Regions from separate parts of the Streptosporangium sp. NPDC050855 genome, predicted to be linked through region 2. Evidence: predicted binding sites of a transcription regulator. Region 2 holds the regulator's gene; the other holds the start of a gene.
What was found. Region 2 encodes HrcA, which represses chaperone genes, less so after heat shock. Its sites were predicted from a motif close to TTGGCACTCTCNNNNNGAGAGTGCCAA; they were not measured.
Positions count from the first base shown of each region.

Region 1: the regulator HrcA is predicted to act here: its motif matches at 10,121-10,147, upstream of ACIBCT_RS28600 (FmdB family zinc ribbon protein).

Region 1 is NZ_JBITFY010000016.1:32,314-47,878, forward strand. Features, by position in the region: gene ACIBCT_RS28535 (hypothetical protein) at 1-179, shown strand, start outside; gene ACIBCT_RS28540 (DUF4352 domain-containing protein) at 693-1,295, shown strand; gene ACIBCT_RS28545 (VOC family protein) at 1,640-2,050, opposite strand; gene ACIBCT_RS28550 (hypothetical protein) at 2,088-2,372, opposite strand; tRNA gene ACIBCT_RS28555 (tRNA-Ala) at 2,509-2,582, opposite strand; gene ACIBCT_RS28560 (hypothetical protein) at 2,639-3,409, opposite strand; gene ACIBCT_RS28565 (GNAT family N-acetyltransferase) at 3,534-4,187, opposite strand; gene ACIBCT_RS28570 (MogA/MoaB family molybdenum cofactor biosynthesis protein) at 4,235-4,708, opposite strand; gene moaC (cyclic pyranopterin monophosphate synthase MoaC) at 4,986-5,456, opposite strand; gene glp (gephyrin-like molybdotransferase Glp) at 5,575-6,762, opposite strand; gene galU (UTP--glucose-1-phosphate uridylyltransferase GalU) at 6,768-7,667, opposite strand; gene ACIBCT_RS28590 (5-formyltetrahydrofolate cyclo-ligase) at 7,692-8,270, shown strand; gene ACIBCT_RS28595 (potassium/proton antiporter) at 8,481-9,986, shown strand; gene ACIBCT_RS28600 (FmdB family zinc ribbon protein) at 10,177-10,533, shown strand; gene ACIBCT_RS28605 (MFS transporter) at 10,649-12,607, opposite strand; gene ACIBCT_RS28610 (S-methyl-5'-thioadenosine phosphorylase) at 12,861-13,670, shown strand; gene ACIBCT_RS28615 (flagellar biosynthesis protein FlgA) at 14,041-14,646, shown strand; gene ACIBCT_RS28620 (D-alanyl-D-alanine carboxypeptidase family protein) at 14,769-15,565, opposite strand, start outside.
Region 2 is NZ_JBITFY010000010.1:218,397-233,961, reverse strand. Features, by position in the region: gene ACIBCT_RS21640 (histidine triad nucleotide-binding protein) at 66-416, opposite strand; gene ACIBCT_RS21635 (SigE family RNA polymerase sigma factor) at 700-1,179, shown strand; gene ACIBCT_RS21630 (hypothetical protein) at 1,176-1,853, shown strand; gene ACIBCT_RS21625 (16S rRNA (uracil(1498)-N(3))-methyltransferase) at 2,009-2,749, opposite strand; gene dnaJ (molecular chaperone DnaJ) at 2,885-4,024, opposite strand; gene hrcA (heat-inducible transcriptional repressor HrcA) at 4,039-5,052, opposite strand; gene ACIBCT_RS21610 (hypothetical protein) at 5,234-6,211, shown strand; gene ACIBCT_RS21605 (DUF3097 domain-containing protein) at 6,269-7,111, shown strand; gene ACIBCT_RS21600 (DUF4870 domain-containing protein) at 7,108-7,923, shown strand; gene hemW (radical SAM family heme chaperone HemW) at 8,026-9,237, opposite strand; gene ACIBCT_RS21590 (hypothetical protein) at 9,574-10,197, opposite strand; gene ACIBCT_RS21585 (glycoside hydrolase family 18 protein) at 10,863-12,146, shown strand; gene lepA (translation elongation factor 4) at 12,308-14,140, opposite strand; gene ACIBCT_RS21575 (hypothetical protein) at 14,215-15,216, shown strand; gene rpsT (30S ribosomal protein S20) at 15,394-15,565, shown strand, end outside.

The sequences.
Region 1 (15,565 bases), on a different contig from region 2:
ACCCGAGCATCCTGGCCGACTTCCGCGCCATGCTCGACGGTCTCGACCCGGAGGACTACCGCGGCAAACGCGGTGCGCCGTTCGCCTTCATCAAGGCGGCCACCGGCATGGCCCTGGACAGCGAGTTGCCGGAGGTGGAGAACGCCCCCGTGGTCATCCTCGACCACCCTGCCGCCTGACCGGTTGTCGGCCGGCCTCCCCGCCACGGCGGCAGCTCATCCTCCGAAGACGTCCACTGACTTTTCGCTGGCTCCGCCCCCGGAACTTCAACGGACGTCCTCACCGATCTTGCTGCCACGATCGCGGGTGAGGATGCCGTCAGCGAGCAGCGAGGTGCCCGCCAGGACCTGTAAAGCACATTGGCCCGAACCGATTGTGGCGCAGGTACTCACGTCGATCGCCTTTCATACTCCACCTCACGTCTTCAGGTGGCCGGAAGCGGCCAGGTGAGCCCGTCAACTAAACGGGTGTCATATGCGTCTGACACGCATCCCCTTGAGTCTGGAGATGTCGTGACCTATCCCCCGCAGGGCCCACAACCTCGGCCGGGTTACCAGCACCCGCAGCAGCAGCCCTACGGGCATGTGCAGGGCCCGCCACACGGGTATCCGCCCCCGTACGGCCACCCCGGTCACAGCCACCAGCCGCCGCCGAAGACCAGCCGCGGGGCCGTCGTCGGGATCGTGGCCGCCGTGTCTTTGACGGTCGTGGCGGGCGTCATCGGCACCCTCGTGCTGCTGGGCAGCGGGACCACCGGGAGCGAGCTCCGTTCGGCCCCGGACGGCGGGCAGCTTTTCAGCGCCCCGCCGCCCACCGAGGCCGGGCAGCCTGCGGACACCGGGCAGACCATCGCGGACCCTCCCGCCGAACAGCAGGGTCAGGTCGCGAAGGTTGGGGAGACCATCACCGTCAAGGGGCGTCAGCCCGGCGTCGAAGTGGCCGTCACCCTCAACCGCGTCATCGACAACGCCACGTCGTCGAACCAGTTCCTGCAGCCCGACCCCGGCACCCGCTACGTCGCCGTCGAGCTGACCCTGAAGAACGTGGGCCGGCAGGTCTACACCGACTCGCCGATCATGGGCGCCGACCTGATCGACACCGAAGGCCAGCAGCACCGCACCACGCTGATGAGCGACGTGAAGGAAGGGGTGCCCTTCGGCGGCTCGATCACCGTGGCCGTCGGCGACACCCGGAAGGGCCTCATCGTGTTCAAGGTTCCCGCCAACGCGAAGCCCGCGAAGCTGCAGTTCGGCGTCATGCTGAGCAGCGAGAAAGGCGAATGGGCGCTGTTGTGAGCAGGTGCCGGAAATCGTCGGTTCCGGCCCCCGTCACCCCCGGCCCCGGCATCCCGCTGGAGAACATCTCCCGCCTGGTCGGTCACCGCAACACCTCAGTGACGGAGACGGTCTACCGCAAGCAACTCCGCCCGATGCTCCTGGAAGGGGCTGAAGCGATGGACAAACTCTTTCCCGATCTCTAGCTCAGCACCCCGACGTAGACCCATGCCCGGCGAGAGCGTCCGCCTCGCCGGGTCGTCGCTTTCTGATGCCGCATCAGGCAACCTTCGTCTTGTTGCGAGATCCCATCCGGCCGCGTGAGGGCAACGTCGTGGCGGATCGGCGGTCGACGAGCAAGCTTTCTAGCCGCGCTTGGGCCAGACCGGGCCCTGGTCGGTCCAGACGACCCCCTTGTTGCGGCACAGACAGAAGGGGTGGCCGATCGGGTCAGTGTAGATCCGCCAGCCGTAGCCGTCGGAGCCGATGAAGTCCTGTCGCAGCATCGCGCCAAGGTCGAGGACGCGGCGCTGCTCGGACTCGATCTCGTCCACTTCGAAGTCGAGGTGGAACTGCTTGGGGTGCTCGCTGTCGGGCCACTGCGGAGCGCGATAGTCGTCCACCCGGATGAAGGCCAGCTCGAGCTCACCGAACTTGATGCCGGCCCAGTTCTCGTGGCTGCCTTCTTTGATCGGTCGGCCCGTCACCTCGGCGTAAAAGGCCGCCAGTTTCATCGTGTCCGGGCAGTCGATGATGAAATCGGTGAGTCGCAGCATTCCGCGATCTTGTCACAAGATCTTTGATACAGCCGCCTTAGTCCGCGTCCCCATCGGTGTAGTGGAAATGCTCCTGGTGGGCGGTCGTGAAGCGCCCGACGAACGAGGGGGTCCGCTGATGGGCGGCGCGAGGCTGGAAGTGGCCGTGCTCGATCGCCCAGTCGTGGACACCCGTGTCGAGGGGGTACTCCGTGAGCATTCCCGTCAGCTCGCCGGTCTTGATCCACGACTCTGCGCGCTCTCGCGTACGGAACACGCCGGACGGCCACTGAGCGCCCTCGCCCAGGAAGACCCAGACGGTCAGGGGACTGGAATCGCTCACCGCTGAGACACCTCGCCACTGGACTTTGCGAAACCCGGAAGGGCACGGACCTGCTGGGGGACCGTAGTCACTCAGTTGGTCACCCGGCAACGCAGAAGGCCACTCCCGATCTCTCGGAAGCGGCCTCTGACCTGGGTGGAGATGAGGGGATTCGAACCCCTGACCCCTTCGATGCGAACGAAGTGCGCTACCGGACTGCGCTACATCCCCAAGACGTGGACTAGGTTAGCAAACTTCCGGGGGCGCTCGCGCCATCCGGGCGCCGGTCAGTCTCCGACCGCGCGCCGTCCCGACTCGGCGTACTGGTCGAAGATCTCGTCGCGGTGCGCGTCCAGGTCGATGATCTCGGCCACCGGCCGCTGGGTCTCCAGCAGGGCGGCGCGGCGACGGGCGCGTCTGGCACGTTCCGCGCGGGCCTGGGCGGCGGCTCTGCGCCGCTCGGCGTCGATCTGGACCGTGGCTCGCAGGACACCGAGATAGGCGCCCAGCAGCACCACCGAGGGCGCCACGCCCCACCAGGGGATGACCTTGAGGGCGGCCGTCACCACGGAGGCGATCAGGAGCAGCACGCACCAGAGCGTCAGGCGCCTGCGCTTGGCCACGTGCTTGGCCCGGCGGCGGCCCTCGGCGCGGCGGCGCTCGGCCTCCGCCCTGGTCATGGACGGCCGGACAGGCCCTGGACCGGCGGGCGCGCCCCCGGACACGGTTCCGGACGTCCCGGACGGCACCTCGGAGCCGACGACCCCGTCGACCCCGGTGTCCGGGGAGGTCTCCCCGGCGCCGTGCTCGGAGACCTCGCCACCGGGCGCCTCGTCACCGGACGGCTCGGACGAGGACGAGGACGAGGACGACGAGGACACGGGCAGCGGCTCGGCCAGCGTGTCGGCGGAGTCCTCCTCGGCCCCCTGCTCCTCGTACGCGTACGGGCTGGCGTCCTTGTCCTGGTCGACGTAGGTGTTACGGTCGCGGCGCAGCCACATGGGCACGAGGACGCACAACCACATGACGACGATGGCCAGGTACAGGAAGACGCTCATGGCCGCCTCCGAGCAGCGTGAAGACGCGCGTGCTCCGACGGCGTCCTCGATCTGCTCATGTCACGCACCGTAAGACCGCGTGTCACTATTTGACGAGCATTCGATGCGGTGTGTCGCGAGTTCTTCAAACCTCTTCATGTGGGCCGCCCCCGTGCGCGGCCGCCTCCCGGGCCCTTCGCCAGCGCGCCAGCAGCCCTCTGGGCGCGTCCTCGACGGTGAGCGCGTAGCAGATGTGGTCGCGCCAGGCGCCGTCGATGTGCAGGTGCCTGCGCCTGACGCCCTCCTCCCGGAAGCCCAGTTTCTCGACCACCCTGCGGCTGGCCTGGTTCTCCGGCCGGATGTTGGCCTCGACGCGGTGCAGGCCGGTGGTGAAGAAGCAGTGGTCGACCGCCAGGGCGACGGCGGTGGGGGTGATGCCGCGCCCGGCCAGCGCGCCGTCGATCCAGTAGCCGATCTGCGCGGACCTGGCCGACCCCCAGACGATGGCGCCCACGGTGAGCTGCCCGGCGAAGGCTCCCTCGTAGGTGACGACCCAGGGCAGGGCGAGCCCCTGCCTGGCCTCCCTGCGGAGCGTTCCGGCCATCGAGACGTACGGGCCCAGGCCGGTCTTGAACAGGGGCGTCTCGGGATTGGTCGGCTCCCAGGGGCGCAGCCAGTCCGCGTTGCGAAGCCGCGACTCCCGCCAGACGCGTACGTCCCGCAGCCGCAGCGGCCGAAGTGCCACCGGACCCTCGGTCAGGGTCACCGGCCAGCCACGAAGTCGATCCACGCCCTCCATCATCCCCCCAAGATGACCCGCCGTGCCATGGAAGCGGGGCGCCCGGATCAGCGGGAATGGTCTCCCCCGCGGATCTGGTCCACGGCGTGCTCCAGGACGGGCCCGAGCACGGCCATGCCGTCGCGTACGCCCCCGGAGGATCCCGGCAGATTGACGATCAGCGTGTTCCCGGCCTGACCGGCGAGCCCGCGGGACAGGATCGAGGTCGGCACCCTGTCCCGGTTGACCTGCCGGACGGCCTCGGCGATGCCCGGGATCTCCTTGTCGATCACCCGCCGGGTCATCTCGGGGGTGAGGTCGGCCGGGGTCAGCCCGGTACCGCCGGTGGTGACGATCACGTCGTACTCCTCGGCCACCCCGGTCCGCAGCGCCGCCTCGACCGGCTCGCCGTCGGGGACGACGCGGGGTCCGTCCACGTCGCATCCGGCCGCGGTGAGCAGCTCGGCCAGCAGCCTGCCCGAGGTGTCCTCGTACGTCCCGGCTGCGGCCCGGTTGGACGCGGTGATCACCAGAGCTCTCATCGAACACCTCCGTGCTGGAGATCCCCGGCTCCCGGGTCCCGGGCGGGGAGCGGTCGGACGGCCATCATCCCAGCCCCTCCGGCCCCGGTACGCGCGGGCCCGCCGGTCGTCGTGGGTCGTCGGGGTCCGCCGGGGGCGTCGTCCCGTGCCCGCGCGCCACGAAGGGCTCGGGGACCGGTCCGCGTCCCGGCCCGCGCTTCACGAAGGGCCAGGGAGCGGGTCCGGGTCCGCGCGAAGACCTCGGGGGCAGGATCCCGGCCCGCGCGGCACGAAGCCCTCAGGGGCGGGTCCAGGTCCCGGTCTTGCCACCGGTCTTCTCCTCGACGCGGACGTCGGTGATCACGGCCGCCGGGTCCACCGCCTTGACCATATCGATGAGCGCCAGAGCCGCGACCGAGACCGCGGTGAGCGCCTCCATCTCGACCCCGGTGCGGTCGGCCGTCCTGACCCGGGCGGTGATCTCCACGCCCTCGTCGGCCACGGCCAGTTCGACCTCGACCCCGTGCAGCGCGATGGGGTGGCAGAGCGGGATCAGGTCGGGGGTGCGTTTGGCGCCCATGATGCCGGCGATCCGCGCGGTCCCGATCGCGTCCCCCTTGGGGACCTCCCCGGACCGCAGCAGAGCCACGGCCCTGGCGTCGAGCAGCACCCTGCCGGTGGCGGTCGCCGTGCGGACGGAGACGTCCTTGGCGGAGACGTCCACCATCCGGGCGGCGCCGGTCTCGTCGAGGTGGGTGAATCCGGCCATGTCGGCGTCCTCTCCGGTTCCGTTCACAGGGAAATGATCTTCACGTCGTCGTCTCCGTCCCCACTCGCACGAGGACGCCTCACAGGGTCGTCCCCGTTCCCGTCGGCGCGAGGAGACCTCACAGGGGGATGACCTCCACGTCCGCGCCCTCGCCGAGCTCGGTGACGGACTCGGGGACCACGATCAGCGCGTTGGCCGAGGCCAGGGCGGCGAGCTGGTGGGAGCCCTGCCTGAGCACCGGCGCGACCGTGCCGTCCGGGCCGAGCACGCCCCGCAGGTAGGAGCGCTTGCCGTCGGGCGAGCGCAGCGCGGCCGTGGTGACCATCCGCACGGTCGGCGTGGGCTCGGCGGGCAGGCCGCGCATCTTCCGCAGCGCGGGCCGGACGAACAGCATGAACGACACGAACGACGACACCGGGTTGCCGGGCAGCGCGAAGATCGGGACGTCGTCCTCGCCGACCACGCCGAACCCCTGGGGCATGCCCGGCTGCATGGCCACCCGGTCGAAGCGGACCGTGCCGAGCGGGCCCAGCGCCTCCTTGACGGGCTCGTACGCGCCCATCGAGACACCGCCGCTGGTGATCACGAGGTCGGCGCGCAGCAGCTGGGCGTCGAGCTGGTCGAGGAAACGGGAGGCGTCGTCGGTGACGATCCCGGCCCGGTACCCGTCCCCGCCCGCCTCGCGGACGGCGGCGATCAGGGTGTAGCTGTTGGACTCCCAGATCTGGCCGAATCCCAGGGGCAGCCCCGGCTCGACCAGCTCGGCCCCGGTGGAGATCACGACGACCCTCGGCCGGGGCCGTACCAGCACCCGGCGGCGGCCGACCCCGGCCAGCACGCCGAGCTGGGCCGGCCCGATCGAGGTGCCCGCGGGCAGCACGACGTCACCGGCGCGCACGTCCTCCCCGGACCGGCGGACGGCGTTCCCCGGCCGCGCCGGGCGGTCGATCGCCACCCGGACCGTGCCGCCGTCGGTCCACTCGACCGGGACCACCGCGTCGGCCCCTGCGGGCATCGGGGCACCCGTCATGATCCGCGTCACCATGCCGGGGCCGATGGCCTGCAGGCGGCCGTCGCCGGCGGCGATGTCGTCGATCACCGGGAGCGTCACCGGGGCGTCCGCGACGTCCTCGGCCCGTACGGCGTAGCCGTCCATGGCGGAGTTGTCGAAGGGCGGCAGCGGGACCGGGGAGGTGACCTCCTCGGCCAGCGTGGTGCCCAGCGCCCGCTCCAGCTCCACCTCCAGCGGGGCGAGCACCCGCACGGTGTTCAGGATGTCGGAAAGATGGTCGTCGACCGATCTCATGGGGCTCATCGCGAGGCCAGGAACTCCTTGAGCCAGGGCAGGAACTCCGGTGCCAGGTCGGGCCGGTCGGCGGCGAACTGCACCACCGTGCGCAGGTAGTCGATCTTGTTGCCGGTGTCGTAGCGGCGGCCGCGGAACAGCACACCGTGCACCGGCCCGCCCTGGTCGCTGCCGCGCGAGGCCAGGGTGCGCAGGGCGTCGGTGAGCTGGATCTCGTCGCCGCGTCCCGGCGGGGTGTTCTCCAGCACCTCGAACACGGCCGGGTCGATCACGTACCGGCCGATGATCGCCCAGTTGGACGGGGCCTCGTCGGCGGGCGGCTTCTCCACCAGGTCGGTCACCCTGACCACGTCGTCCTCGCCGGTGGGCTCGATGGCGGCGCACCCGTACAGGGAGACCTGCTCGGCGGGGACCTCCATCAGCGCGATCACGCTGCCGCCGTGCGTGCCGCGTACCTCGATCATGCGCTTGAGGAGCTCGTCGCGGTGGTCGATGAGGTCGTCGCCGAGCAGGCAGGCGAAGGGGTGGTTGCCCACGTGCTGCTTGGCGCACAGGACCGCGTGTCCCAGGCCGCGTGGCTGGCCCTGCCTGACGTAGTGCAGGGTGGCCAGGTCGGCGGGCTCGCGGACCTGGGAGAGGCGCTCGTCGTCGCCCTTGGCCTCCAGGGCCTCCTCCAGCTCGATCGCCCGGTCGAAGTGGTCCTCGATGGAGCGCTTGGTCTTGCCCGTGACCATGAGGAGGTCGAGCAGACCGGCGGAGACCGCCTCCTCGACGACATACTGGATCGCGGGCTTGTCGACGATGGGCAGCATCTCCTTGGGCGTCGCCTTGGTCGCCGGGAGAAAACGGGTGCCCAGGCCCGCAGCGGGAACTACGGCTTTCGTCACAGCTTCGAAGTCGGCCATACCGAAACCTTAGTGGAGGGATCCGTGGACAAGCGGAAGCTGCGTTCCACGATCGAGGCGGCGCGGGCCTCGATCCCCGGCGAGCGGCGGCACGCGGCTTCCGTCCAGATCAGGGAATCCCTGCTGGACCGGCCCTGGGTGCAGATGGCCGGGCTGGTCGCGTGCTACTGGTCGATCGGCACCGAGCCGGCCACCCACGGGCTGGTCTTCGCCCTGTGGAAGCACGGCGCGACCGTGATCCTGCCCGTGCTGCGCGAGGACGACGATCTCGACTGGGCCGTGTACGACGGCCCGGACACCCTCGCCCCCGGGCGGTTCGGGCTCATGGAACCGGTCGACACCCGGCGCGGCGTCGACGCGATCAGGACGGCGGCGCTGGTGATCGTGCCCGCGCTGGCGGTGGACGCCTCCACCGGGGTGCGGCTCGGCCGGGGCGGCGGCTCCTACGACCGGGCGCTGGCCAGGGTCGGCCCGAACGTGCCGACGGTGGCGCTGCTGCACGAGGGCGAGCTGCTCGACGGCGTGCCCGCCGAGCCGCACGACCGGGCGGTCCGCTACGCCGCGACACCGGACGGGATCGTCAGGATCGCCGCGGACGGGTGAGATCCGTCCCGGCACCGACGGACCGGCGGAGCGACCGGGGCGACCGGAGCGACCGGAGCGATCGGGAGAGAACGCGCAGGTGAGACACCGTCGTGGCCGTACGGGACGGGGCGCGGGGCGTCCGGATCGCGACGGGAAGGGCGTGTCCACGGTGCATGACGGCACCTCGGAATGCGACACAATGGTCCCCGGAGTCGGAGAGGGGGCCAGATGGGACTGGACGTCTGGCTGCTTCTCAGTGCCGGGATCGTCATCGCGGCCATCGTCGCCGTGCGCGTCGCCCACCGCAGCGGACTGCCCAGCCTCCTGATCTTCCTCGGCTTCGGCCTGCTCATCGGCGAGTCCGGGTTCGGGCTGCAGTTCGACGATCCGCAGCTCGCCCAGCAGATAGGCCTGATCGCGCTGGCGATCATCCTGGCCGAGGGTGGCCTGACCACGAGCTGGAACCACGTCAGGAGCGCCATCCCCACCGCGCTGGTGCTCGCCACCGTGGGCGTGGGGGTGAGCATCGTGGCCGTCGCGGCCCCGGTGCACCTGATCCTCGGCATGGACTGGCGGACCGCGCTGCTGCTGGGCGCGATCCTCGCCTCCACCGACGCCGCCGCGGTGTTCTCGGTCCTGCGGCGCCTGCCGCTGCCCTCGCGCCTGGCGGGCATCCTGGAGGCCGAGTCCGGGTTCAACGACGCCCCCGCGGTCATCGCGGTGATGCTGCTGAGCGCCGCCACCTCGCCCAGCCTCGGGGTCGCCCTGTTCGAGGTGGTCTTCGAGCTGGTGGTGGGCGCGGCCGTCGGCCTGGCGGTCGCCCCGCTCGGCACGTACGCGCTGCGCCGCATCGCGCTGCCGGTCTCGGGCCTGTACCCGATCGCGGTGCTCGCGCTCGCGTTCGTCGCCTACGCCGGGGCGATGCTGCTGCACGGCAGCGGTTTCCTCGCGGTGTACCTCGCCGCGCTGGTCATGGGCAACTCCCGGATGCCGCACCGCGCCGCCTCGCGGGGGTTCGCCGAGGGCGTGGCCTGGCTGGCCCAGATCGGCCTGTTCGTGATGCTGGGGATGCTCGCCAGCCCGTCGGAGATGCCGTCCGCGATCGTGCCCGGCCTGGTGGCCGGGTTCATCCTGGTCGCGGTGGCCCGGCCGGCGTCGATCATCGTCTCGGCGCTGCTGGTCCGGCTGCTGCGCGTGGACCGGCTGAACTGGCGCGAGCAGGCGTTCCTGTCCTGGGCCGGGCTGCGCGGCGCGGTCCCCATCGTGCTCGCGACCATCCCGTGGGCGGCCACCTCGATGGACGACGGCACGGCCAGGTTCGTGTTCAACGAGGTCTTCGTGATCGTCGTCGTGTACACCCTGCTGCAGGGGCCGACGCTGCCGTTCGTGGCGAAGCTGCTGGGCCTGACCACCCCGTCCGAGGCCCGCGACCTGGAGGTCGAGTCGGCCCCGCTGGAGGAGCTCAACGCCGACCTGCTCCAGGTACGGGTGCCTCCGACGTCCAAGCTGCACGGGGTGGAGATCTTCGAGCTGCGGCTGCCCTCGGACGCGCAGGTCACCCTGATCGTCAGGGACGGCCGGACGTTCGTCCCGGCCGACTCCACCAGGATCCGGGTGGACGACCAGCTCCTGGTGGTGACCACGGCCGCCTGCCGCACCACGGTCGAGCGCCGGATGCGGGCGATCAGCCGCAAGGGCAAGCTCGCGGGCTGGTACGGCGAGCAGGGCACCTGACCGAAACCCCGCCGTACGGGCGGATGCGGGACATGCCGGAGATCTTCCCCCGCGGCCGCCGGGGCACCTGACGGGAATCTCCCCATGGAATGCGAGAACTCCGACTCGCGTTTATGCTTGTCGGCTGCGTACCATTAGCAGTCGCGCCACCAGAGTGCCAATCGGCGCGGACCACTACGAGGAGGAGCGCGTGCCCACCTACCAGTACGCTTGCAACGCCTGTGACCACCAGTTCGAGATCGTCCAGAAGTTCTCCGACGACGCGCTCACCGAGTGCCCGAGCTGCGCGGGCAACCTGCGCAAGGTGTTCTCCGCGGTCGGCATCGTCTTCAAGGGCTCGGGCTTCTACCGGACCGACAGCAGGTCGTCCTCGTCCAGCACGGTGACCTCCGCGAACGGCTCGTCCGGCTCCTCGGACTCCTCCAAGTCGTCGGACTCGTCGGGTTCCTCGAGCTCCACCGACTCCAAGGGCTCCTCGGGTTCCTCGGGTTCCTCGGACGCCAAGCCGTCGAAGGTCACGAGCACCCCGGCCGCCGCCGCCTCCTGAGCCCCGCGCGTCCCGCCCGACCGGCCGTCACCGGATCCGGTAGGTACGTTCCGGCGGCCTGCCGTACGGCACGACGGCCTCACGGCACGGTGGACACGGTGACCGGTCTCTCGGTTCAACGGCCCGGCGGCCGGTCCGCGACCGAGCCGAGCAGCTCGCGGGGAAGCCTGTCCAGCAGTTCGCGCAGCCGCGGATGCTCGGCGGGGTTCCAGTCGTCGACCAGCCGGGCGAGCCCGTCGCGGGCCTCCTGCACCAGGCGGCCCGCCGTCCGCTCGCCCTCGTCGGTGAGCTCCAGGACCTTTCCGTCGCCGGACCTGCGGACCAGGCCGCGCTCGACGAGCGCGTCCGCGTACGGCCGGCCCTCCTCGACCGTCACCCCCGCCCGCGTGGCCAGGTCCGTCCCGGCCTGGGGTCCGCACGAGGCCAGCCGGGTGACCAGCCAGACCGACCCCGGCGGCAGGTCCATCCCGGCCGCCTCGCCCAGGCGGCGGTAGTAGTCGGCGCGCATGTCCGCGTCCGCCAGCCGCCACAGCCCCCGCTCGACCTCGCCCAGCGAGGACCGCTCGACCGGTACCGCCCCGTAGCAGTCGCCGGGATCGGTCACCTTCGTCGTCTCCCGCAGCGGCGTCTCGGGCAGCAGCCAGGCCACCGCGAACGCCACCAGCGCCGTGGGCACGCTGTACAGGAAGACCTGAGCGATCGCGCCGGAGTAGGCGTCCAGGAACGCCGCGGCGGTCTCGGGAGGCAGCCGCCGTACGGCCGTCGGATCGGCCTGGACGGTCCGCTCCAGGCCGGGTGGCAGGCCGGCCGTCCGTGAGAGGCGTTCCAGCGAGTTCCCGAGACCGGAGCTGAAGATCGCACCGGCCACCGCGACGCCGAACGAGCCGCCGATCGTCCGGAAGAAGGTCGCCCCCGAGGTGGCCACCCCCAGGTCCTCGAAGCCGACCGCGTTCTGCACGACGAGGACCAGCACCTGCATCACCAGCCCGAGGCCGACCCCCAGCACGAGCAGCGAAAGGCTCAGCTGCAGGGCGGAGATGTCCGGGTTCACGTACGAGAGCAGGTAGAGCCCGACGGCGGTGATCGCGCCCCCGGCGATCGGGAAGGCCCGGTACCGCCCGGTACGGCTGATGACCATCCCGCCGGTGATCGAGGTGATCAGCAGCCCGGCCATCATCGGCAGCAGGTGCAGGCCCGAGGTGGTGGCCGACACCCCCTGCACGACCTGCAGGAAGAGCGGCATGTAGGTGAGCGGGCCGAACATCGCGAACCCCACCAGGAAACCGATCAGCGACGCCACGTTGAAGGTCCGGATCCGGAACAGCCTCGGCGGCATCACCGGCTCCGGAGCCCGGTGCTCGGCCCGCCACCAGAGCGTCAGCAGCACCACGGCGGCCACGGCCGGGCCGAGGATCGCGGGATGGTTCCAGGGATAGGTGGTGCCGCCCCAGGTGGTCACCAGGATCAGGCAGGCCGCCGCACCGCCCAGCAGGACGATCCCCAGGTAGTCGATGGTGTGCCGGGTCCGCTCCCCGCTCGGCGGCAGCGCCCTGGCCACGACCGCCAGGGCCACGGCGCCCAGGGGGAGGTTGACGTAGAACACCCACCGCCAGGACAGGTGGTCGACGAACAGGCCGCCGAGCAGCGGGCCGGCCACGCTGGAGACGGCGAAGACCGCCCCGAAGAACCCCTGGTACCTCCCGCGCTCCCGGGCCGGGACGACGTCGGCGACGATCGCCTGGGAGAGCACGATGAGCCCGCCGCCGCCCAGCCCCTGCAGGCCGCGGAACGCGATCAGCTCGCCCATGCCCCGCGCCTGGCCGCACAGCACCGAGCCGATCAGGAAGAGGACGATCGACGCCTGGAAGAGCCCCTTGCGGCCGTACTGGTCGCCGAGCTTGCCCCACAGCGGCGTCGAGACCGTCGAGGCCAGGATGTAGGCGGTCACCACCCAGGACAGCTCCGCCAGCCCGCCCAGGTCGCCGACGATCGTGGGCAGCGCGGTGGAGACGATCGTCTGGTCCAGGGACGCGAGCAGCATGCCGAGCATGAGCGCGCCGATGACGAACGCCACGCTCCCCGTCCGCTCCGGGGTTCGCTCTCGGGCGCCCTTCCTGGCCTGTTTCCCGGCTCGCTCCCGGTCCTGTTTCCCGGCTCGCTTCCGGGACCACCGTCGGAACCGCTGGACAGCCATGGCGCGCCTCCGCCTCCGATCGGTTCCACCGATCCTACTCAGGGTGAGCAAGCGATCACTCGGTGGGTACGGTCGTCCACAGGTGCGATCCGGGGCTCCTCGCGGGCCGTCCGGCCGCGCTAATCTCAGCGCCATGGTCACTCGCGCGGACATCGGGGTCATCGGCGGCTCGGGCTTCTACTCGTTGCTCGACGACGCCACCGAGATCGAGATCAGCACACCGTACGGCCCTCCGAGCGACGTGGTCACCGTCGGCCGCATCGGGTCGCGTTCGGTCGCCTTCGTCCCCCGGCACGGCCGCGACCACCGCTTCCCGCCGCATCGCATCCCCTACCGGGCGAACCTGTGGGCCCTGCGCTCCCTGGGGGTCCGCCAGGTGCTCGCGCCCAGCGCGGTCGGCTCCCTGCGGGCCGAGATCGGCCCCGGTGCGCTGGTCGTGCCCGACCAGCTCGTCGACCGCACCTCAGGGCGCGTGCAGACCTACTACGACGAGGGCGGCGTCGTGCACGTGGCCTTCGCCGACCCGTACTGCCCCGTCGGCCGCGCGGCGGCCGTCACCGTGGCCGGCGCCTCGGGGTGGGAGGTGTCCGACGGCGGCACCCTCGTGGTCATCGAGGGCCCGCGCTTCTCCACCCGCGCCGAGTCACGCTGGTTCGGCGCCAACGGCTGGTCGATCGTCGGCATGACCGCCTTCCCCGAGGCCGTCCTCGCCCGCGAGCTGGCCCTGTGCTACACCTCCGTCTCCCTGGTCACCGACCACGACGCCGGGGTCGAGGCGGGCGAGGGCGTCACCCACGAGGAGGTCCTGGCCTTCTTCGGGACCAACGTCGCCCGCATGCGCTCCCTGATCGTCGACGTCGTCGCCGCCCTGCCCGACGAGCGCTCCTGCCCCTGCGGGAGCGCCCTGGACGGGTTGAAGCTCCCGTTCGAGCTTCCGGGCTGAGCCCGGGAGGCTCCCGGGCTGGACGGGTCGTCGCCGTTCGGAGGGACGGCCTGTCCCCATTCCCACCGAAGGCGGTTCCCGGCCCTGGCGGGGTCGTCCCGCTCCCGCGTCCGCTGCGAGCACCGTCCCCGAAGCCGTCACGGCTCCCGTGGGCTTTCGGTGAAGGTGGTCCCGCTCCTGTGGTGAGGTCGCCACCATCTGACGTTGATCATTTCCACCCTCCGCCCGGAGTGGTGGCCCGTTCCCAGTGGAGGTCGCCCCGCTCGCAGCGGGGCCGTCCCCTTCGAAAGTCGGTCATCCCCGTCCCCTCGCCCGAGGGGACGGCTCGTCACGGGCACCGCGCCGCCCGGCTCTTCCCATGGAGTCCGCCATGCGCGTCCTGCGCCGTCTGCTCGACCGCCGTCATCGCCTCGTCGCCACCGCCGTCGCCGCCCTGGCGATGGGCTGCGCCCTGCTGGCCCTGAGCCCCGACACGGCGTCGACGACCGTCCTCGTCGCCGCCAGGGACCTCCCCGGCGGCGCGCTGAAGGCGTCCGACCTGACACCGGCGGCCCTGCGGCCCGACACCGTCCCCGACGGCGCCCTGAGACCGGGAATGCCGTTCGCCGGAAGAGTCCTGGCCGGTCCCGCCAGACGCGGGGAGCCGCTGACCGACGTCCGCCTCCTCGGTCCCGGCCTGCTGGCCGCCCACGGCCCGGGAACGGTCGCCACCCCGGTACGCGTCGCCGACCCCGAGACCGCACGCCTGCTCTCCCCCGGCGACGTGGTCGACGTGCTCGCCGCCGCCTCGACCTGGGACGGCGCCGTCCCCGCGACGACCGTGGCCGAGGACGTCACGGTCCTGGCCATCCCGGCCGGCGACTCGAACGGGGGTGCGCTCGTCGTGCTCGCGACCACGTCGGACCAGGCGACCGGGCTGGCCTCTGCACAGGCGGGCGGGCGGCTGTCGGTGACCATCGGTCCTCGCACCGGGTGATCCTCACAGGCATCCTCGCGGGCGTCCTGAAGCCGGCCCCGTTTCTCAGGCGGATCGCGCGGTGGTGGCGCCCGCTCGACCGCGATGGAGACGGCGCGCCCGCGAGGACCGCGCCCAGGCCCTTACAACAGGGAACCGATCTTGGGGTCGTACTCCCAGTGCCAGGGCTCGAACGGGCTGACATAGGCCCACTTGGGGTGGATCCAGCCGAACTTCTTGCCGTTCGCCTCCAGCCAGTTGAACTGGGGCGAACGGAACCGCTCCACGCCGCCGCACAGGTCGACGGCCAGCCCCAGCCCGTGGTTACTGCGCCCCGGAACCGCCGCCAGGCCGGGCCGGGTGTAGTAGACCGACTGCTGCTCGGCCAGGCTCCGGTAGCTGTCGGTCACGCACATCGGCCTGCCGAACTGCCGCTTGTAGGACTCGTTGAGGCTGATGAACGCCAGCGCGGCGTCACCGCGCAGCTGGTTGCCCCGCTGCTGGAGGGGGCAGAGGTACGCCTGCGGGATGAGCCCGTTGGGGAAGTCGCTCATCGAGGCGGCCCGGGTCGGATCGCACCCCGCGGCGGGCCGTCCCTGCTTGTTGATCTTGACGCCCAACTTCACCAGCGCCTTGGTCAGGGATTGCACGATTTTCTGTGAGCGGGCTCTGAGCGTCTCGATCTCGGCGCCCATCTGCGCCTCCGCGAGCAGGTTGCTGGCCCGGAGCTCCTGAGCCTCGCCCGCCAGCCGCTCGCGCTCCTTCTGCAGGCGACCGCTGTCCCGCAGGATCAGGTCCCGCTCGGCGACGAGCTGGGTGACGGTCGCCATGTTGCGCAGGGTGTCGCCGTTGGACTGCCCGGACAGGAACCCGGCCACCTCCCCGCCCGCGGGCTGCTGGTAGAGCAGCCCGACCAGGTTCGACAGCGGCTGCCGGATCT
Region 2 (15,565 bases):
CAGATATAGGCGCGGAACTTCACCGCCATGGTATCCGCCATCGCGGCGATCGCGCCTATCGGTTTTCAGCCGGGCGGCCAGTTCAGCCCGCGCCCGCCGATCACGTGTCCGTGCACGTGGAAGACGGTCTGACCGGCCTCGGGGCCGGTGTTGAACACCAGCCGGTAGCCCGTCTCGGCGACGCCCTCCAGCCGGGCGGCCTCGTGCGCGGCGGCGAGGACCTCCTCGGCCAGGCCGCCACCGGCGGCGGCCAGGGCCGCGACGGTCGGGTGGTGGTCCCTGGGGATCACCAGCACGTGGGTCGGCGCCTGGGGATCGACGTCACGGAAGGCCACGGTGCGGTCGGTCTCGTGGACGATCTTCGCGGGGATCTCTCCGGCCACGATCCGGCAGAACAGGCAGTCGGCTTCGCTCACCATGCAGGCACCTTACCGCCGAGGACGTTGCGAATCGGTGATGGTTCCGGTCGGCAAACAAAGATCCACCCGGATATGGTGGATGTGCAAAACTTCAACCACGACAGCCCTTTGCGCGCAGCACCATATGGCCGCCTGGCGAGGACACGACTGGGTCATGCCCCCTAATGAACCGGAAGAGCGTAAACCCTCTGGGAAGGCCAAGCGTCCCACTGATGTGACCACCGAGACCCTCGTGGCCGACAGGTCGCTCGGGGCGGTGCCCGTCGGATGGGATGCCGACATGGCCGTTACCGCGCTCTACAGCGCGCACTACCGGTCTCTTGTCCGGCTCGCCGTCCTGCTCGTCCGCGACATGGCAACCGCGGAGGAGGTCGTGCAGGACGCGTTCGTCGCCATCCATGGCGCCTGGCGCCGACTGCGCGACACCGACAAGGCACTGGCCTACCTGCGACAGTCGGTCGTGAACCGATCACGTTCGGTGCTTCGGCACCGGGCGGTCGTCGAGAAGTACGCGCCCAAGGGCATGCCCGACGCGCCGAGCGCGGAGAACGGCGCGATCGGCGAGTTCGAACGATCCGCCGTCATCGAGGCGCTGCGCGGGCTGCCCGCACGCCAGCGGGAGGCCCTGGTCCTGCGTTACTACGGAGATCTGTCCGAGGCTCAGATCGCCCACGCGATGGGCATCAGCAAGGGCGCGGTCAAGAGCCACACGGCTCGCGGCATGGCCGCCCTACGAACCTCACTGGAGCAACTGTCATGACCGACTCCCCGGATGAGTACGGCGAGCTCCTTCGCCGTGCGCTCAACGCGGAGGCGAACTCGGTCGTTCCCTCCCCGGACGGGCTGGAGATCATCCGCGCCCGTATCGAACGGCGCGGGATCCGCGGGCTGATGTGGTGGCGCGCCGGGGTGTCCGTCGCGGGCGCCGTCCTCGTCGCGTCCACCGTCGTCATGGTGGTGCCCGAGCTCCGCGAGCGGGTGATCCCCTCGGTGGACGCCGGGCAGGTCAACTTCACCGAGTCGACCCCTCCCGACGGGTCGGCCACCTCGCGTCCCCCGGCCCCCTCGACACCGGCCGCCTCGAACCCGGCCCCGCTCCCGATCGTCTCCCGGTCGGCGACCCCGCCCGCGCCGGAGCCCACGTCCTCCAGGAGCGCCACCGCGAGCCCGAAACCGTCCGCCAGGCCGACCTCGACGACGGCGAAGCCCCGGCCCACGCCGACGCCCCCCTGCCCCACCCCGCTGGACGGCGAGCCCGTCGAGGGCGGAGAGGGCGGAGAGCCCCCCGAGTGGTGCGAGGAGGCCTCGGCGACGGCCACGCCGACGCCCACGCAGAGCCCTTGCTCGACGGAGGACTGCTCGCCGGGCAACGAGGTGTCGCCCCCGACGCCGACCGAGCCGGCCACCCCCGTCCCGACCCCGTCCGGCACCTAGCCGTCGTCACCGGGCCGGTCCCGGCCGTCCCTTCCGACCGCTTCACCGGCCGGCCGGTGAAGCGGCGAGCCGGTGTCGTCGGCGGGCTGGTGTCGTCGGCGGGCCGGTGAAGCGGCGGGTGCCGTCCGGCGTGCGTCGCGGGGCGGCGGCCCGGGTCACCAGCGGCCGGTGCGGGCCTGGAGCACCGCCGCCGCGACGACCCCGGCCGTCGAGGTGCGCAGCACCGTCGGGCCGAGCAGCACCGGGGACGCCTCGGCCTCCCGGAACGCGGCGATCTCCTCCGGGGAGATCCCGCCCTCCGGGCCGACCACCACGACGATGTCGCCCCCTGCGGGGAGCGCGAGGCCGGACAGCGCAAGGGCCGCCTCCTCGTGCAGGACGACGCCCAGCGCTGCGGCCGAGAGCAGACCGGCGACCTTCGGGGTGGTCGCGAGCTCCGTCACCTCCGGCAGGTGGAAGCGGCGGGACTGCTTGCCCGCCTCGCGGGCGGTGGAGCGCCAGCGGGCCAGCGCCTTGGCCGCGCGCTCGCCCTTCCACTGGGTGACGCACCTGGCGGCGGCCCAGGGGACGATCACGTCGACCCCGGCCTCCGTCATCATCTCCACGGCCAGCTCGCCCCTGTCGCCCTTGGGCAGCCCCTGGACCACGACCAGCCGCGGGGAGGGCGCCGGCAGGTCGTGGCGGCGCAGCACCTCGACCCGGAGCGAGTCCTTGCCGGACTCGACCACCACGCATTCGGCGACGAGGCCCGCCCCGTCGGTCAGGTCGAGCCGCTCCCCGGCCCGCAGCCGCCGTACGGCCGCCGCGTGGCGCCCCTCGGGGCCGCCGAGCACGAACTCCGTCCCGGCCGCCCCGGCGAGGTCAGCGCGCTCGGCCAGGAAGACCGGAACGCTCATGACGCGCCGGGCCGGGCCCGCCCGGCCCGCCCGGCCGGTCCGGCCGGCCGGACCGGCCACCGAGGGAGCAGGGTCCGGGTCGGCCGGGTCGGTGGGAGCGGTGGGAGCGGTGGGAGCGCTGTCCGGGTCATCTCGTCAGCGGCCGTTGAAGGCGTCCCGCAGGCGGGAGAAGAAGCTCTGCTGGCCGGGCGCGAACTTGCCCGGTGGGCGCTCCTCGCCGCGGAGCCTGGCGAGCTCCTTCAGGAGCTCCTCCTGGGCCGCGTCCAGGCGGGTGGGGGTCTCCACGTTGACGTGGATCAGCAGGTCGCCGCGGCCGGTCTCGTTCAGGCGCTGCACCCCGCGGCCGTAGAGCGGGATCGTCTGCCCCGACTGCGTGCCGGGTCGGATGTCCAGCTCCTCGGCGCCGTCCAGCGTCTCCATGGTCAGGATGGTGCCGAGCGCCGCCGCGGCCATCGGGATCTGCACGGTGCAGTGCAGGTCGTCGCCACGCCGCTCGAAGGTCTCGTGGGGGCGCTCGACGATCTCCAGGAACAGGTCGCCGGGGGGGCCGCCACCGGGACCGACCTCGCCCTCACCGGCGAGCTGGATGTGGGTGCCGTCCTCGACACCGGCCGGGATGCGGACCTTGATGGTCCGCCGGGTGCGGACCCGGCCGTCGCCCGAGCACTCCTGGCAGGGGTTGCGGATGATCGAGCCGAAGCCGCCGCACTGGGGGCAGGGACGCGACGTCATGACCTGGCCGAGGAAGGACCGGGTGACCTGGGAGACCTCACCGCGTCCGTGACACATGTCACAGGTGTCGGGGTGGGTCCCGGCGGCGGCACCGGAGCCGGTGCAGACCTTGCAGACCACCGCGGTGTCGACGACCAGCTCGCGGGTCGTGCCGAAGCCCGACTCCTGCAGGTCCAGCTCGACCCGGATGGTGGCGTTACGTCCGCGGCGGGCGCGTGAACGGGGCCCCCGGCCGCCTCCGGCACCGGCGGCGCCGAAGAAGGCGTCCATGATGTCGCTGAACGGGAACCCCGCGCCGAAGCCTCCGGCCCCCGGGCCGCCCGAGGAGAACGGGTCGCCGCCCATGTCGTACATCTGGCGCTTACCGGAGTCGGAGAGGACCTCGTAAGCCTGCGTGATCTCCTTGAACCGCTCCTGGGTCTCAGGGTCGGGGTTGACGTCGGGATGCAGCTCTCGCGCCAGGCGGCGATACGCCTTCTTGATCTCTTCCGCACTGGCGTCACGGCGCACCCCGAGGGTGCCGTAGTAGTCGCTCTTAGCCACTTTTCGTTGACCTCTTAGGATGCAGCCAGAATCTGGCTGACGTAGCGTGCCACCGCGCGCACCGCGCCCATCGTGACCGGGTAGTCCATACGCGTCGGGCCCAGCACACCGAGCCGGGCCAGTTGCTTGTCCCCAGAACCGTATCCGGCGGCGACGATGGACGTGCCCTGGAGTCCGGTATAGGGGTTCTCCGAGCCGATCCGCACGGTCAGCGCCGACAGGTCGGAGGTCTCACCGAGCAGCCGCATGAGCACGACCTGCTCCTCCAGGGCCTCCAGCACGTCGCGGAGGCCGACCGTGAAGTCGGCTCCCGCCAGGTTGGCGGCCCCGGCAAAAACGATCTTCTCATCGTGCTTCTCCACCAGCGACTCCAGCAGCACCGACAGGATCGTGGCCGCGAGCGGCCGATCCTCGGGCGACAGCCGCTCGGGCAGGTCGGCGACCCTGTCGGGGACGCCGCTGAGCCCGCACCCGTCCAGGGAGGTGTTGAGCACCGCGCGCAGGTGGGCCACCCGCTGCTCGTCGGCGACCTCGGGCAGCTCGACCACCCGCTGCTCGACCCGGCCGGTGTTGGTGATCAGCACGAACATCAGCCGGTGCTCGCTCAGCGGCACCAGCTCGACGTGGCGGACCGCCGAGTTGGTCAGCGTCGGGTACTGCACCACGGCGACCTGGCGGGTCAGCTGGGCCAGCAGCCGCACCGTCCGCATGACCACGTCGTCGATGTCCACGGCCCCGGCCAGGAAGCTCTCGATGGCCTTGCGCTCGGCACTGGAGAGCGGTTTCACCTGGGACAGCCGGTCGACGAAGAGCCGGTACCCCTTGTCGGTGGGCACTCGGCCGGCGCTGGTGTGGGGCTGGGCGATGTACCCCTGTTCCTCCAGCACGGCCATGTCGTTACGGATCGTCGCCGGTGAGACCCCCAGGTTGTGCCGGTCCGCCAGCGCCTTGGAACCCACCGGCTCGTTGGTGGACACGTAGTCCTCGACGATGGCGCGTAGCACCGCGAGCTTCCGGTCGTCGACCAACGTGGTCACCTCCCTGCCTGCGTCCGAGGGAAACACGAGGTCTGGCACTCTGTGTTCCCGAGTGCCAAGTGTACGGCCCCGGCGCGAAAGGCGCGATAAGCAAGAGCTGCGGATGGTCCCGCCAAGCCGTTGTTAAGTCAACTGCTATCGCGATCCAAGGCGAAGCCACCACAATCCGTATATGTCCAAAGATTTTGGTTCTTTCCCGGGGGGCGCGGCCGGTGACCCCGGTCACGGTGCCTCCCAGCAGCCATATGTCCCACCCGGCGGGCAACCGTACGGACAGCCCGGGTACGGGGGCGGGCCCGGCCGGCCGGGCCCGCAGCCGTACGGCCAGCCGGGGCAGCCGGGCCAGCCGGGACAGCAGCCCTACGGCCAGCCCGGTCAATCCGGTCAGCCGGGTCAGCCGGGGCAGCAACCCTACGGCCAGCCCGGGCAGCAGCCCTACTACCAGGGCGGGCAGGGCCACCCGCCGTACCCGGGCGGGCAGCAGCCCTACCAGGGGGACCCCTCCTACGGCCACGCGCCTCCCGGGTACGGCGTCCCGCAGGGACCGTCGTCCACCGGGAAGATCAAGCCCGGCATCGGGTGGATCGTCGGGGCCTGGCTGGTCGCCGCGCTCAGCGTCATCGTCGGCATCGCCGGGTTCGCCGGTGGTCTCTCCGACGCGGCCGAGTCCGCCCCCAAGACGTCGTTCGTCCCCGGCCAGGAGACGACGGTCAGGCTCGACCCCGCCGACAGGCCCGCCCTCTACGTCTCCACCGCGGGCCCCACCCGGTTCGAGTGCTCCCTCAGGGGCGGCACCGGCACCCCGAGGCTGCAGAAGCCGGCCGGGCGGACGACCGTCTCCGGGGCGAACGGCATCTCCTGGGAGCTGGGCCTGCGGATCGGCGTGGACCGGGCGGGCGACTACCGGATGACCTGCACCGCCGACCCGGACGAGGGCACCAGGTTCGGCGTGGGCCAGGAGTTCGCCACCGGAGCGCTGGTGGGCGGGGTGGTCGCCCTGTTCGCGGTGCCCGGCGTCGGCATCCTGCTGGCCATCCTCGTGACGATCGTCGTCCTGGTGAAGCGGGGCAACGCCCGCAAGCGCCAGGCGTCCGCCGCGGCGTCGGCGGCGGCGGGACAGTGGGCGGCATCGGGACCGTACGGCAGGTGACGGTGGCTTTTGCTAGCGTCCCACGTGATCCCGGCGAGAGAGGGTGGACGGTCGTTGATGTACGAGCGTGACGTTCTGGCGGAAGACTGGCGGCGCCCCCGCCGGGGGACGATCCCCCAGGTCCCCGCCGAGCTCGACCTGGTCGTCGAGGACGCCGACGGCGGCTTCTGCGGCGCCGTGGTGGCCTGCGACAAGGAGGCCGTCACCCTGGAGGACCGGTTCGGGCGCCGGCGGGTCTTCCCGCTGGAACCGGCCGCGTTCCTGCTGGAGGGCAAGGTGGTGACCCTGGTGCGGCCGGCCACCGCGCCGCGCGGCCCGCGGCGGAGCGCCTCGGGGTCCATCGCGGTGGAGGGGCTGCGGGCCCAGGTCGCCCGGGAGAGTCGGATCTACGTCGAGGGCGTGCACGACGCCGCCCTCGTGGAGAAGGTCTGGGGGCACGACCTGCGGGTCGAGGGCGTGGTCGTGGAGTACCTGGAGGGGGTCGACCACCTGCCCTCCATCGTCGAGGAGTTCGCTCCGGGGCCCGGCCGCCGGCTGGGGGTGCTCGTCGACCACCTGGTCCCCGGCTCCAAGGAGAGCCGGATCGCCGCCCAGGTCTCCTCACCGCACGTGCTGGTCGTCGGGCATCCCTTCGTGGACGTCTGGCAGGCGGTCAGGCCGCAGGTGCTGCGGATCCCCGCCTGGCCCTCGGTGCCGCGCGGCGTGCCCTGGAAGGAGGGCGTCGTGGCCGCGCTGGGCTGGAACGTCGAGACCGGCGAGGCGTGGCGCCGTATCCTCGGATCGGTCACGACCTACGCCGACCTGGAACCCGACCTGCTGGGGCCGGTCGAGGAACTCATCGACTTCGTGACGGTTCCCGGCGAGGATGGGCAGGCCGTCGACCCCCGGGAGGGGACATGAACGAGAACGCCGAGGATCGGCCCGGCGACGACCGGACGCGGCGCATGGACGACCCCGCGGCATGGACCGGTGGATCCGGTGGGGTCGGTGGGCCCGGCGGAACCGGTGGGCCCGGTGGATCCGGTGGGCCCGGCCGGGACGCGCCGCACCAGGGGTACGGGCCGGACGACCGGGACCGCACCGGGCCGGGGCGCGGCCACGAGCCGACGGAACCGGGGTACGGATGGCCCCAGGGGCACGACCGGGGACCGGGATACGGCCAGGAGTACGGCCTGGGATACGGCGGAGGACAGGGATACGAGCAGGGATACGGCCAGGGGTACGGTCACCCGTCCGGCTCCCCGTACCGGCCCGCCCCTCCCCCGTACGGCACCGGTGCTCCGGGCATGCCGGGCGGTCCCGGTGACGCGTACCGGCCGGGCCACCCGTACGACGGGTACACCCCGCCCGGCTACGGCCACCAGGCACCGCCCGGGACGTACGGGCCGCGGCCGGGCAGCGACGACACCACCATGGCCCTGCTGGCCCACCTGCTGGGGCTGCTGACCTCCTTCATCGGCCCGCTGGTGCTCTACCTGGCCAAGCGGGACGGCTCGCCCTACGTGCGCGACCAGGCCGCCGAGGCGCTCAACTTCCAGCTCACGGTGCTGATCGCCTACGTGGTCTGCTGCGTCCTGGCGTTCGTGCTCGTCGGGTTCGTGCTGATGCTCCTGCTCTGGATCGGGTCGCTGATCATGGCGATCGTCGCCACGGTGGCGGCGAGCCGGGGCGAGAGGTACCGCTATCCGATGACCATCCGGTTCGTGAGCTGACCCGGGCGGATCGCCAGGAGCCAGGACGGGCCGGGACGCGGCCGTTCCGCGACGGGCCGCCACCGTACGTCACGAGCCGTCAAGGACACGGCCTCAACGGCCTCAGGTGAGGTCGCGGACCAGCGCGTCGGCCAGCAGGCGGCCGCGCAGCGTGAGCACCGCCCGTCCCGCCTTGAACGGCTCGGTCTCCAGCAGGCCGTCGGCCAGGGCCCGGGCGACCACGGGGGGACGTTCCAGCTCGACGAGCGGGAACCCGCGGGAGAGCCGCAGCTCCAGCATCAGCCGCTCCACCGCCCGGTCCTGCGGGCCCAGTACCTCGCGCGCGTGCGCCGGGGAGTCCCCCGAGGCCAGGCGCCGCGCGTAGGCGGCGGGGTGCTTGACGTTCCACCAGCGGGTGCCGCCGACGTGGCTGTGCGCCCCGGGCCCGACCCCCCACCAGTCGCCGCCGGTCCAGTAGAGCAGGTTGTGCCGGCAGCGCCCCGCCTCGGAGGTCGCCCAGTTGGACACCTCGTACCACTCGAACCCCGCCTCGGCCAGCATGGCGTCGGCGATCAGATAGCGGTCGGCGGCCACGTCGTCGTCGGGCATCGGGAGCTCGCCGCGCCTGATCCTGGCCGCCAGCCTGGTCCCGTCCTCGACGATCAGCGAGTACGCCGAGACGTGGTCGGGCCCGGCCTCGATCGCCGCGGCCAGCGACGCGCGCCAGTCGTCGTCGCTCTCCCCGGGGGTGCCGTAGATCAGGTCGAGGTTGACGTGCTCGAACCCCGCCTGCCTGGCCTCCCGTACGGCGTGCGCGGCACGGCCGGGGGTGTGGCGGCGGTCCAGCACCTGGAGCACGTGCTCGCGGGCGCTCTGCATCCCGAAGCTCATCCGGTTGAACCCACCGGCGCGCAGCACGGCCAGGTAGGCGGGGTCCACCGACTCGGGGTTGGCCTCGGTGCTCACCTCGGCCCCGGGGGCGAGCCCGAACTCCTCCTCGATCGCCTCCAGGATCCGCACCAGGTCCCCGGCCGGCAGGAGGGTGGGGGTGCCCCCGCCGAAGAACACGGTCTCGACCGGCAGGGGCGTGGTCCCGAGGACGGCCCGTGCCCGCCGTACCTCCTCGACGGCGGTGTCCGCGTAGTCCCTCTGCGAGGCGCCGGGGCCGAGCTCGGACGCCGTGTAGGTGTTGAAGTCGCAGTAACCGCACCGGGTCACGCAGAAGGGCACGTGGACGTAGAAGCCGAAGGGCCGCTCGCCGAGCCCGGCGAGCGCGCTCCGCGGCAGCTCGCCCGAGGCGGGCACCGGGTCCCCGTCGGGAAGTGTGGATGGCACGCCCCAAGTCTGCCGCCCCCGTCGCGATGCCCGGTACATCCTCCCGGTCCGACCGCCTCACCCACCCCGGTCCCGCCCGGCCGGTGCCCTGAGGCCGCGCCGTCCGGAAGCCCCACATCCTCCCGGTCCGGCCGCCGTACCCACCTCGGTCGCCGCCCGGCCGGTGCCCCGAGGCCGCGCCGTCCGGGAGCCCCGACAGCGCGTCGCCCGGGTGAGGTCCCCGACGCCGTGCCGCCTCGGTGGGCCCCCTGGTGACGCGCCGCCCGGGTGGGGCCGTTCCCCGGTGCGGCCCACTGCCGGGAGCCTTCGTGACCGTCCGGCACCCCGCCCCGGGAGTCAGATCTCGTGGTCGTCGCGTTCCGGCAGTCCGTACCGGCGGGCGAGGGGGTTCCACAGCCGCAGGAAACCGCGCTTGGCCGTGGTCGCCTCCTCGGAGAAGGCCAGGCCGCGCCGGTAGTCGTCGTCCTCGCTCAGGTCGCGGTCGCAGCCGGTGTTCCGGCGGGCGGCCCAGGCGAGGAAGGCCTCGTCGGCCTCGAAGGAGGCGGTCAGGGCCCGGGTGAGACGTTCCTTGACCGCGTCCCCGTCGTCGAGCGCGCCGGTGCCCAGCGCGTTCGCCTGGATCACCTGCTCGCGCCGGGCGTCCGTGATCCGCTGGAGCACGGCGAGCGCGCCCGCGGTGTCCTCGCAGGAGCGGAGCCGCTCCAGGGCGTCGCCGAGGCCGGATCGGGAGCCGCCGCTGTCGGCGAGCAGCGCGTCCAGGACCCTGGCCTGCGACTCGGCGTCCTCGGGGCCACCGGGAGGCCGTCCCGCCACGGGCGTGCCCATCTCGGCCTCGGCGCGGGCGCCGGTCGCCACGATCGGCACGCCACCCGTCGCGGTCGGGCCGGCGCCGCGCGGGGCGAACCAGGCGGTGCCCGCCGCGACCAGCGCCGTCGTGACCAGCGCGGCGATCGTGACCACGGGCCAGACCCGGCGGTCGGCCGGGGGCCGCCTGCGCCCGTACCGCCCGTCGTCGCCGTCCCGTCCCTGGCGGGGTGCCCGGCCTCCGGATTCGGGCGACCGGCCTCCGGGGTCGAGCGCCCGGTCCCGCCCGTCCGTGTGCAGGTGCCGCTCCTCCCGGGGGAGGTGCTGCTGCCAGTCGGCCGGGTCCTGCCGCCACTCCTCCGGAGGGACCCGCCCGCCCCCTGTCAGGTCCCCTGTCGAGTCCCCCGACGAGCCGCCGGATGCGGGCCGGCCGGGAGAAGGCCGTTCGGCGGAGGGCCGTTCGGCAAGGGGCCGATCGATGAAAGGCCGATCGGTGAAGGACCGGTCGGGGAAGGGATGGTCGGCGGCGGACCGGCCGGGGAGGGAGTGCCCGGGAAGGGGCCGGTCGACAAGGGGCTGCGCCGGCGGGTGCGGGGCCGTCGGCGCCCCGCATCGGGGACACTGCCGCCGCCCTTCCATGGGGGCGCCACATCGGTTGCAGAACGCCTGCTGCTCCATGCCTTACAACGGTAGTCGAGAGCTTCGCCTTCCACCTGTCAAAACGCCGTCCACCGTTGACGCCCCGATCACCCAGGTCTACGATCCGGGAAAACTTAAAGGAAAGTTTCCTATAAGTTACTTCCCGAGCAGTGGAGAAGCCCGTGCAGAGACTCCTCCGGCACATGATCGCGGCGGTTCTCGCCGCGGGTCTCGCGGCGGTCGCCGTACCCGCCCCGGCCCAGGCGCACGACCAGGCCCTTCAGGATCGCGGTGACCGCTTCAAGCGGGTCGCGTACTTCATCCAGTGGGGCATCTACGGCCGCAACTACCACGTCAAGGACATGGACACCAGCGGCGCCGCCGCCAAGCTGACCCATATCAACTACGCCTTCGGCTTCGTCAACCCCGAGGGTGACTGCTACTCCGCCGACCCGTGGGCCGACTGGCAGCGCCCGGTGCCCGCCGAGCAGAGCGTGGACGGCGTCGCCGACGCCGAGGGGCAGGCGCTGAGCGGCAACCTGAACCAGCTCAAGAAGCTCAAGGCCAAGCACCCCGGCCTCAAGACGCTGATCTCCCTCGGCGGCTGGACCGGCTCGAAGTACTTCTCCGACGCCGTGCTGACCCCCGAGGGCCGTGCCCGGCTGGCCTCCTCCTGCATCGACCTGTGGCTGAAGGGCAACCTGCCCGGCACCGCCCCCGGCAGCGGCGCGGGCGTGTTCGACGGCATCGACCTGGACTGGGAGTGGCCCGGCTCCTCCGGCAACGACGGCAACATCATCCGTCCCGAGGACAAGCGGAACTTCACCCTGTTCGTCACCGAGCTGCGCCGCCAGATGAACGAGTTCGACCGGCGTAGCGAGCTGACCGCCTTCCTGCCCGCCGCGGCCGCGAAGATCGACGCCGGCTTCGAGGTGCGCGAGGTCTTCAAGCAGCTCGACTTCGCCACCGTCCAGGGCTATGACCTGCACGGTTCCTGGGAGACCGTCACCGGCCACAACGGCAACCTGTTCAACGACCGGCGCGACCCGAACCCGGTGAAGTACAGCGTGGACCAGACCGTCCGCGACTACCTGACCCGCGGCGCTCCGGCCAGGAAGATCGTGGTGGGCGTGCCCGCGTACGGCCAGGGCTGGACCGGGGTCACCGGCGGCAGGAACGGCCTGTACGGCACCGCCACCGGACCGGCCCCCGGCACCTTCGCGGCCGGCAACGAGGACTACAAGATCCTCGTGAACAAGCCGGGCAAGCGCTACCGCGACCTGCTGACCGGGGCCGTGTGGCTCTACGACGGCAACGAGTTCTGGTCCTACGACGACCCGGCCTCGCTGACGCAGAAGGCGGCCTACATCCGCCTGAAGGGCCTGGGCGGATCGATGATGTGGTCCATCGACCAGGACGACGCCAAGGCGTCGCTCACCACCGCGCTCTACCGCGTCCTGCGCTGAGCGACCCTCACCCACGGGCGGGGCCGCATCGGATCCGGGTCACCGGATCCCGGCGGTCCCGCCCTCCGCGTTCCGGGCACGGGCCTGTCCGCCCGCCGCCTTCCGGACGCGGGGGCCACCGCCGGCTTCCCGGACTTACCGGACAACGACGGCCCTGCCGCTCACTTCTTGGGCGTGGAGGACTCGGTGGAGAGCGCGGCCACGAACGCCTCCTGGGGGACCTCGACGCGGCCGACCATCTTCATCCGCTTCTTGCCCTCCTTCTGCTTCTCCAGCAGCTTGCGCTTACGGGAGATGTCGCCGCCGTAGCACTTGGCGAGGACGTCCTTGCGGATGGCGCGGATGTTCTCCCGGGCGATGACCCGGGCACCGATGGCCGCCTGGATGGGCACCTCGAACTGCTGCCTGGGGATGAGCTCGCGCAGCTTCTTGGCCATCTCGACCCCGTACGCGTAGGACTTGTCCCGGTGCACGATGGCGCTGAAGGCGTCGACGGCCTCGCCCTGGAGCAGGATGTCGACCTTGACCAGGTCGGACTCCTGCTCGCCCGAGGGCTCGTAGTCCAGCGAGGCGTACCCGCGGGTGCGGGACTTGAGCTGGTCGAAGAAGTCGAAGATGATCTCGCCGAGCGGCATGGTGTAGCGGATCTCGACCCTGTCCTCGGAGAGGTAGTCCATCCCCTGCAGGTTGCCGCGCCGGTTCTGGCAGAGCTCCATGATCGCGCCGATGAACTCCGAGGGGACCAGCACGGTCGTCTTCACCATCGGCTCGTAGACCTTCTCCACCTTGCCGGTGGGGAACTCCGAGGGGTTGGTGACGACGACCTCCTTGCCGTCCTCCATGATCACCCGGTAGACCACGTTGGGCGCGGTGGAGATGAGCGAGAGGTTGAACTCGCGCTCCAGCCGCTCGCGGACGATCTCCATGTGGAGCAGCCCGAGGAAGCCGCAGCGGAAGCCGAAGCCCAGCGCCGCGGAGGTCTCCGGCTCGTAGTCCAGGGCGGCGTCGTTGAGCTGGAGCTTGTCCAGGGCCTCGCGGAGCTCGGGGTAGTCGTCCCCGTCGATCGGGTACAGGCCGGAGAAGACCATGGGCTTGGGGTGCTCGTAGCCGCTGAGCGCCTTCAGGGCCGGCCGCGTCACCGAGGTCACCGTGTCGCCGACCCGGGACTGGCGGACGTCCTTCACCCCGGTGATCAGGTAACCCACCTCGCCGACGCCCAGCCCCTGATCGGCGATCTTCGGCTCGGGCGAGATGACGCCGATCTCCAGCGTCTCGTGGGCCGCGGTGGTGGACATCATCAGGATGCGCTCGCGCTTGCCCAGGTGGCCGTCCATGACCCGGACGTAGGTGATCACACCGCGGTAGGTGTCGTACACCGAGTCGAAGATCAGCGCGCGGGCGGGCGCGTCGGCGTCGCCGACCGGCGCCGGGACCTTGTCGACCACGTGGTCCAGCAGCTCGCGGACGCCCACGCCGGTCTTGCCGGAGACCCGCAGCACGTCCTCGGGCTCGCAGCCGATGAGGTGGCAGATCTCCGCGGCGTACTTCTCCGGCTGGGCCGCGGGAAGGTCGATCTTGTTGAGCACCGGGATGATCGTCATGTCGTTGTTCATGGCCAGGTACAGGTTGGCCAGGGTCTGCGCCTCGATCCCCTGCGCGGCGTCGACCAGCAGGATCGCGCCCTCGCACGCCTGCAGCGACCGGGAGACCTCGTAGGTGAAGTCGACGTGCCCGGGAGTGTCGATCATGTTGAGCACGTAGTCGGTCTCACCGACCTGCCACGGCAGCCTGACCGCCTGCGACTTGATCGTGATGCCGCGCTCGCGCTCGATGTCCATCCGGTCGAGGTACTGGGCCCGCATGGAACGGGCGTCGACCACCCCGGTGATCTGCAGCATGCGATCGGCCAGGGTCGACTTGCCATGGTCGATATGGGCGATGATGCAGAAGTTGCGGAGCACAGCGGGGTCGGTCTGGCCAGGCTGAATGCGCACCGGGGTCCGTTTCAACAGATTGATGACGATCATACGGCTGGCATGCCAGCCGTCTTCCATGGTGACATGTCCGGGTGATTGCCCGGACCAGAGCACGGCGCGGCCTGCGGTTCCTCGCTACGGTGGCGGCCCTGCTCCTTGCGCTTCCCGGGGTGGCCGTGGCCACCCTCACCCTGCAGTTTACCGGGACCCCGGCCCGCTGGGCCAAGACCACCGGTCACGACGCCCTCTGGCTCGGCCACGCCTGGGTCGACGGCCGCAAGACGGCCGAGGACGTGCGGGCGCTCGCCGGCAGGCTCCGCAGGACCGGCATCAAGGACGTGTACGTCCACTCCGGCCCGTTCGACGGTGACGGGACGCTCCCGGCCTCCAAGCACCCGAAGGCGGCCGACTTCCTCAAATGGTGGCGCCAGGAGTCGCCCAAGGTCAGGGTGTCGGCCTGGCTGGGACAGAAGGTCGACGGCGTCCTGGACCTCGACGACGCCGCCACCAGGCAGCGCGTGCTGGACGGCACGCGGGCGATCATGGCCCTCGGTTTCGACGGCGTCCACTACAACTTCGAGCCGATCGGCGACGGAGACACCGAGTTCCTCGACCTGCTGACCAGGACCCGCCCGATCGTGGGCGACGGCCTGCTGTCCACCTCGACCCCGCAGATCGAGCCGTTCCCGCTCGTCCGCCCGGCCGCGCGGGCCGTCACGGGCCGCGACAAGTACTGGTCCCCCGACTACTTCGGGCAGGTGGCCAGGCTCGTCGACCAGGTGGCGATCATGACCTACGACTCCTACCTCCCCTACCCGGCCGTCTACGGCGGCTACGTCGTCCGGCAGACCTCGCTGGCACTGGGGCTCGTCCCCGCGGACAGGACGCTGCTGATCGGCGCCCCGGCCTACCACGACCACGGCGTCGCCTGGGCCGACGCCGCCGAGAGCGTCGAGAAGGCGGCCAGGGGCGCCCGGCTGGGGCTGACCGCGCACGGGAAGCCGCGCGAGCGGTTCGGGCTGGCGCTCTACGTGGACTTCGCGGCCACCAAGGAGGACTGGTCGGAGTACGACAGGTTCTGGTTCAGACCGTAAGGATCATGGAGATCGTGGTCCGAGCCGCCATGACCACACGCTAAACTGATCAGGCATCCTTCTGCCTGGCCTGTCGATTTGAGCGGCGACCTCGGCAGTTGGTAGCCTAGTCAACTGCGTGTGGCGCGCCCTCTCTGCCCGCGCGCCCCATCCGACGACATTCACCGAGGCTTCTTCGTGGCGAACATCAAGTCCCAGATCAAGCGCAACCGGCAGAACGAGAAGGCCCGGCTGCGTAACAAGGCTGTCAAGTCTTCCCTGAAGACGGCCATCCGCAAGTTCCGCGAGGCCGCCGACCAGGGCAACATCGACGAGGCGGTCACGCTTCAGCGCGCCGCCGCCCGCCAGC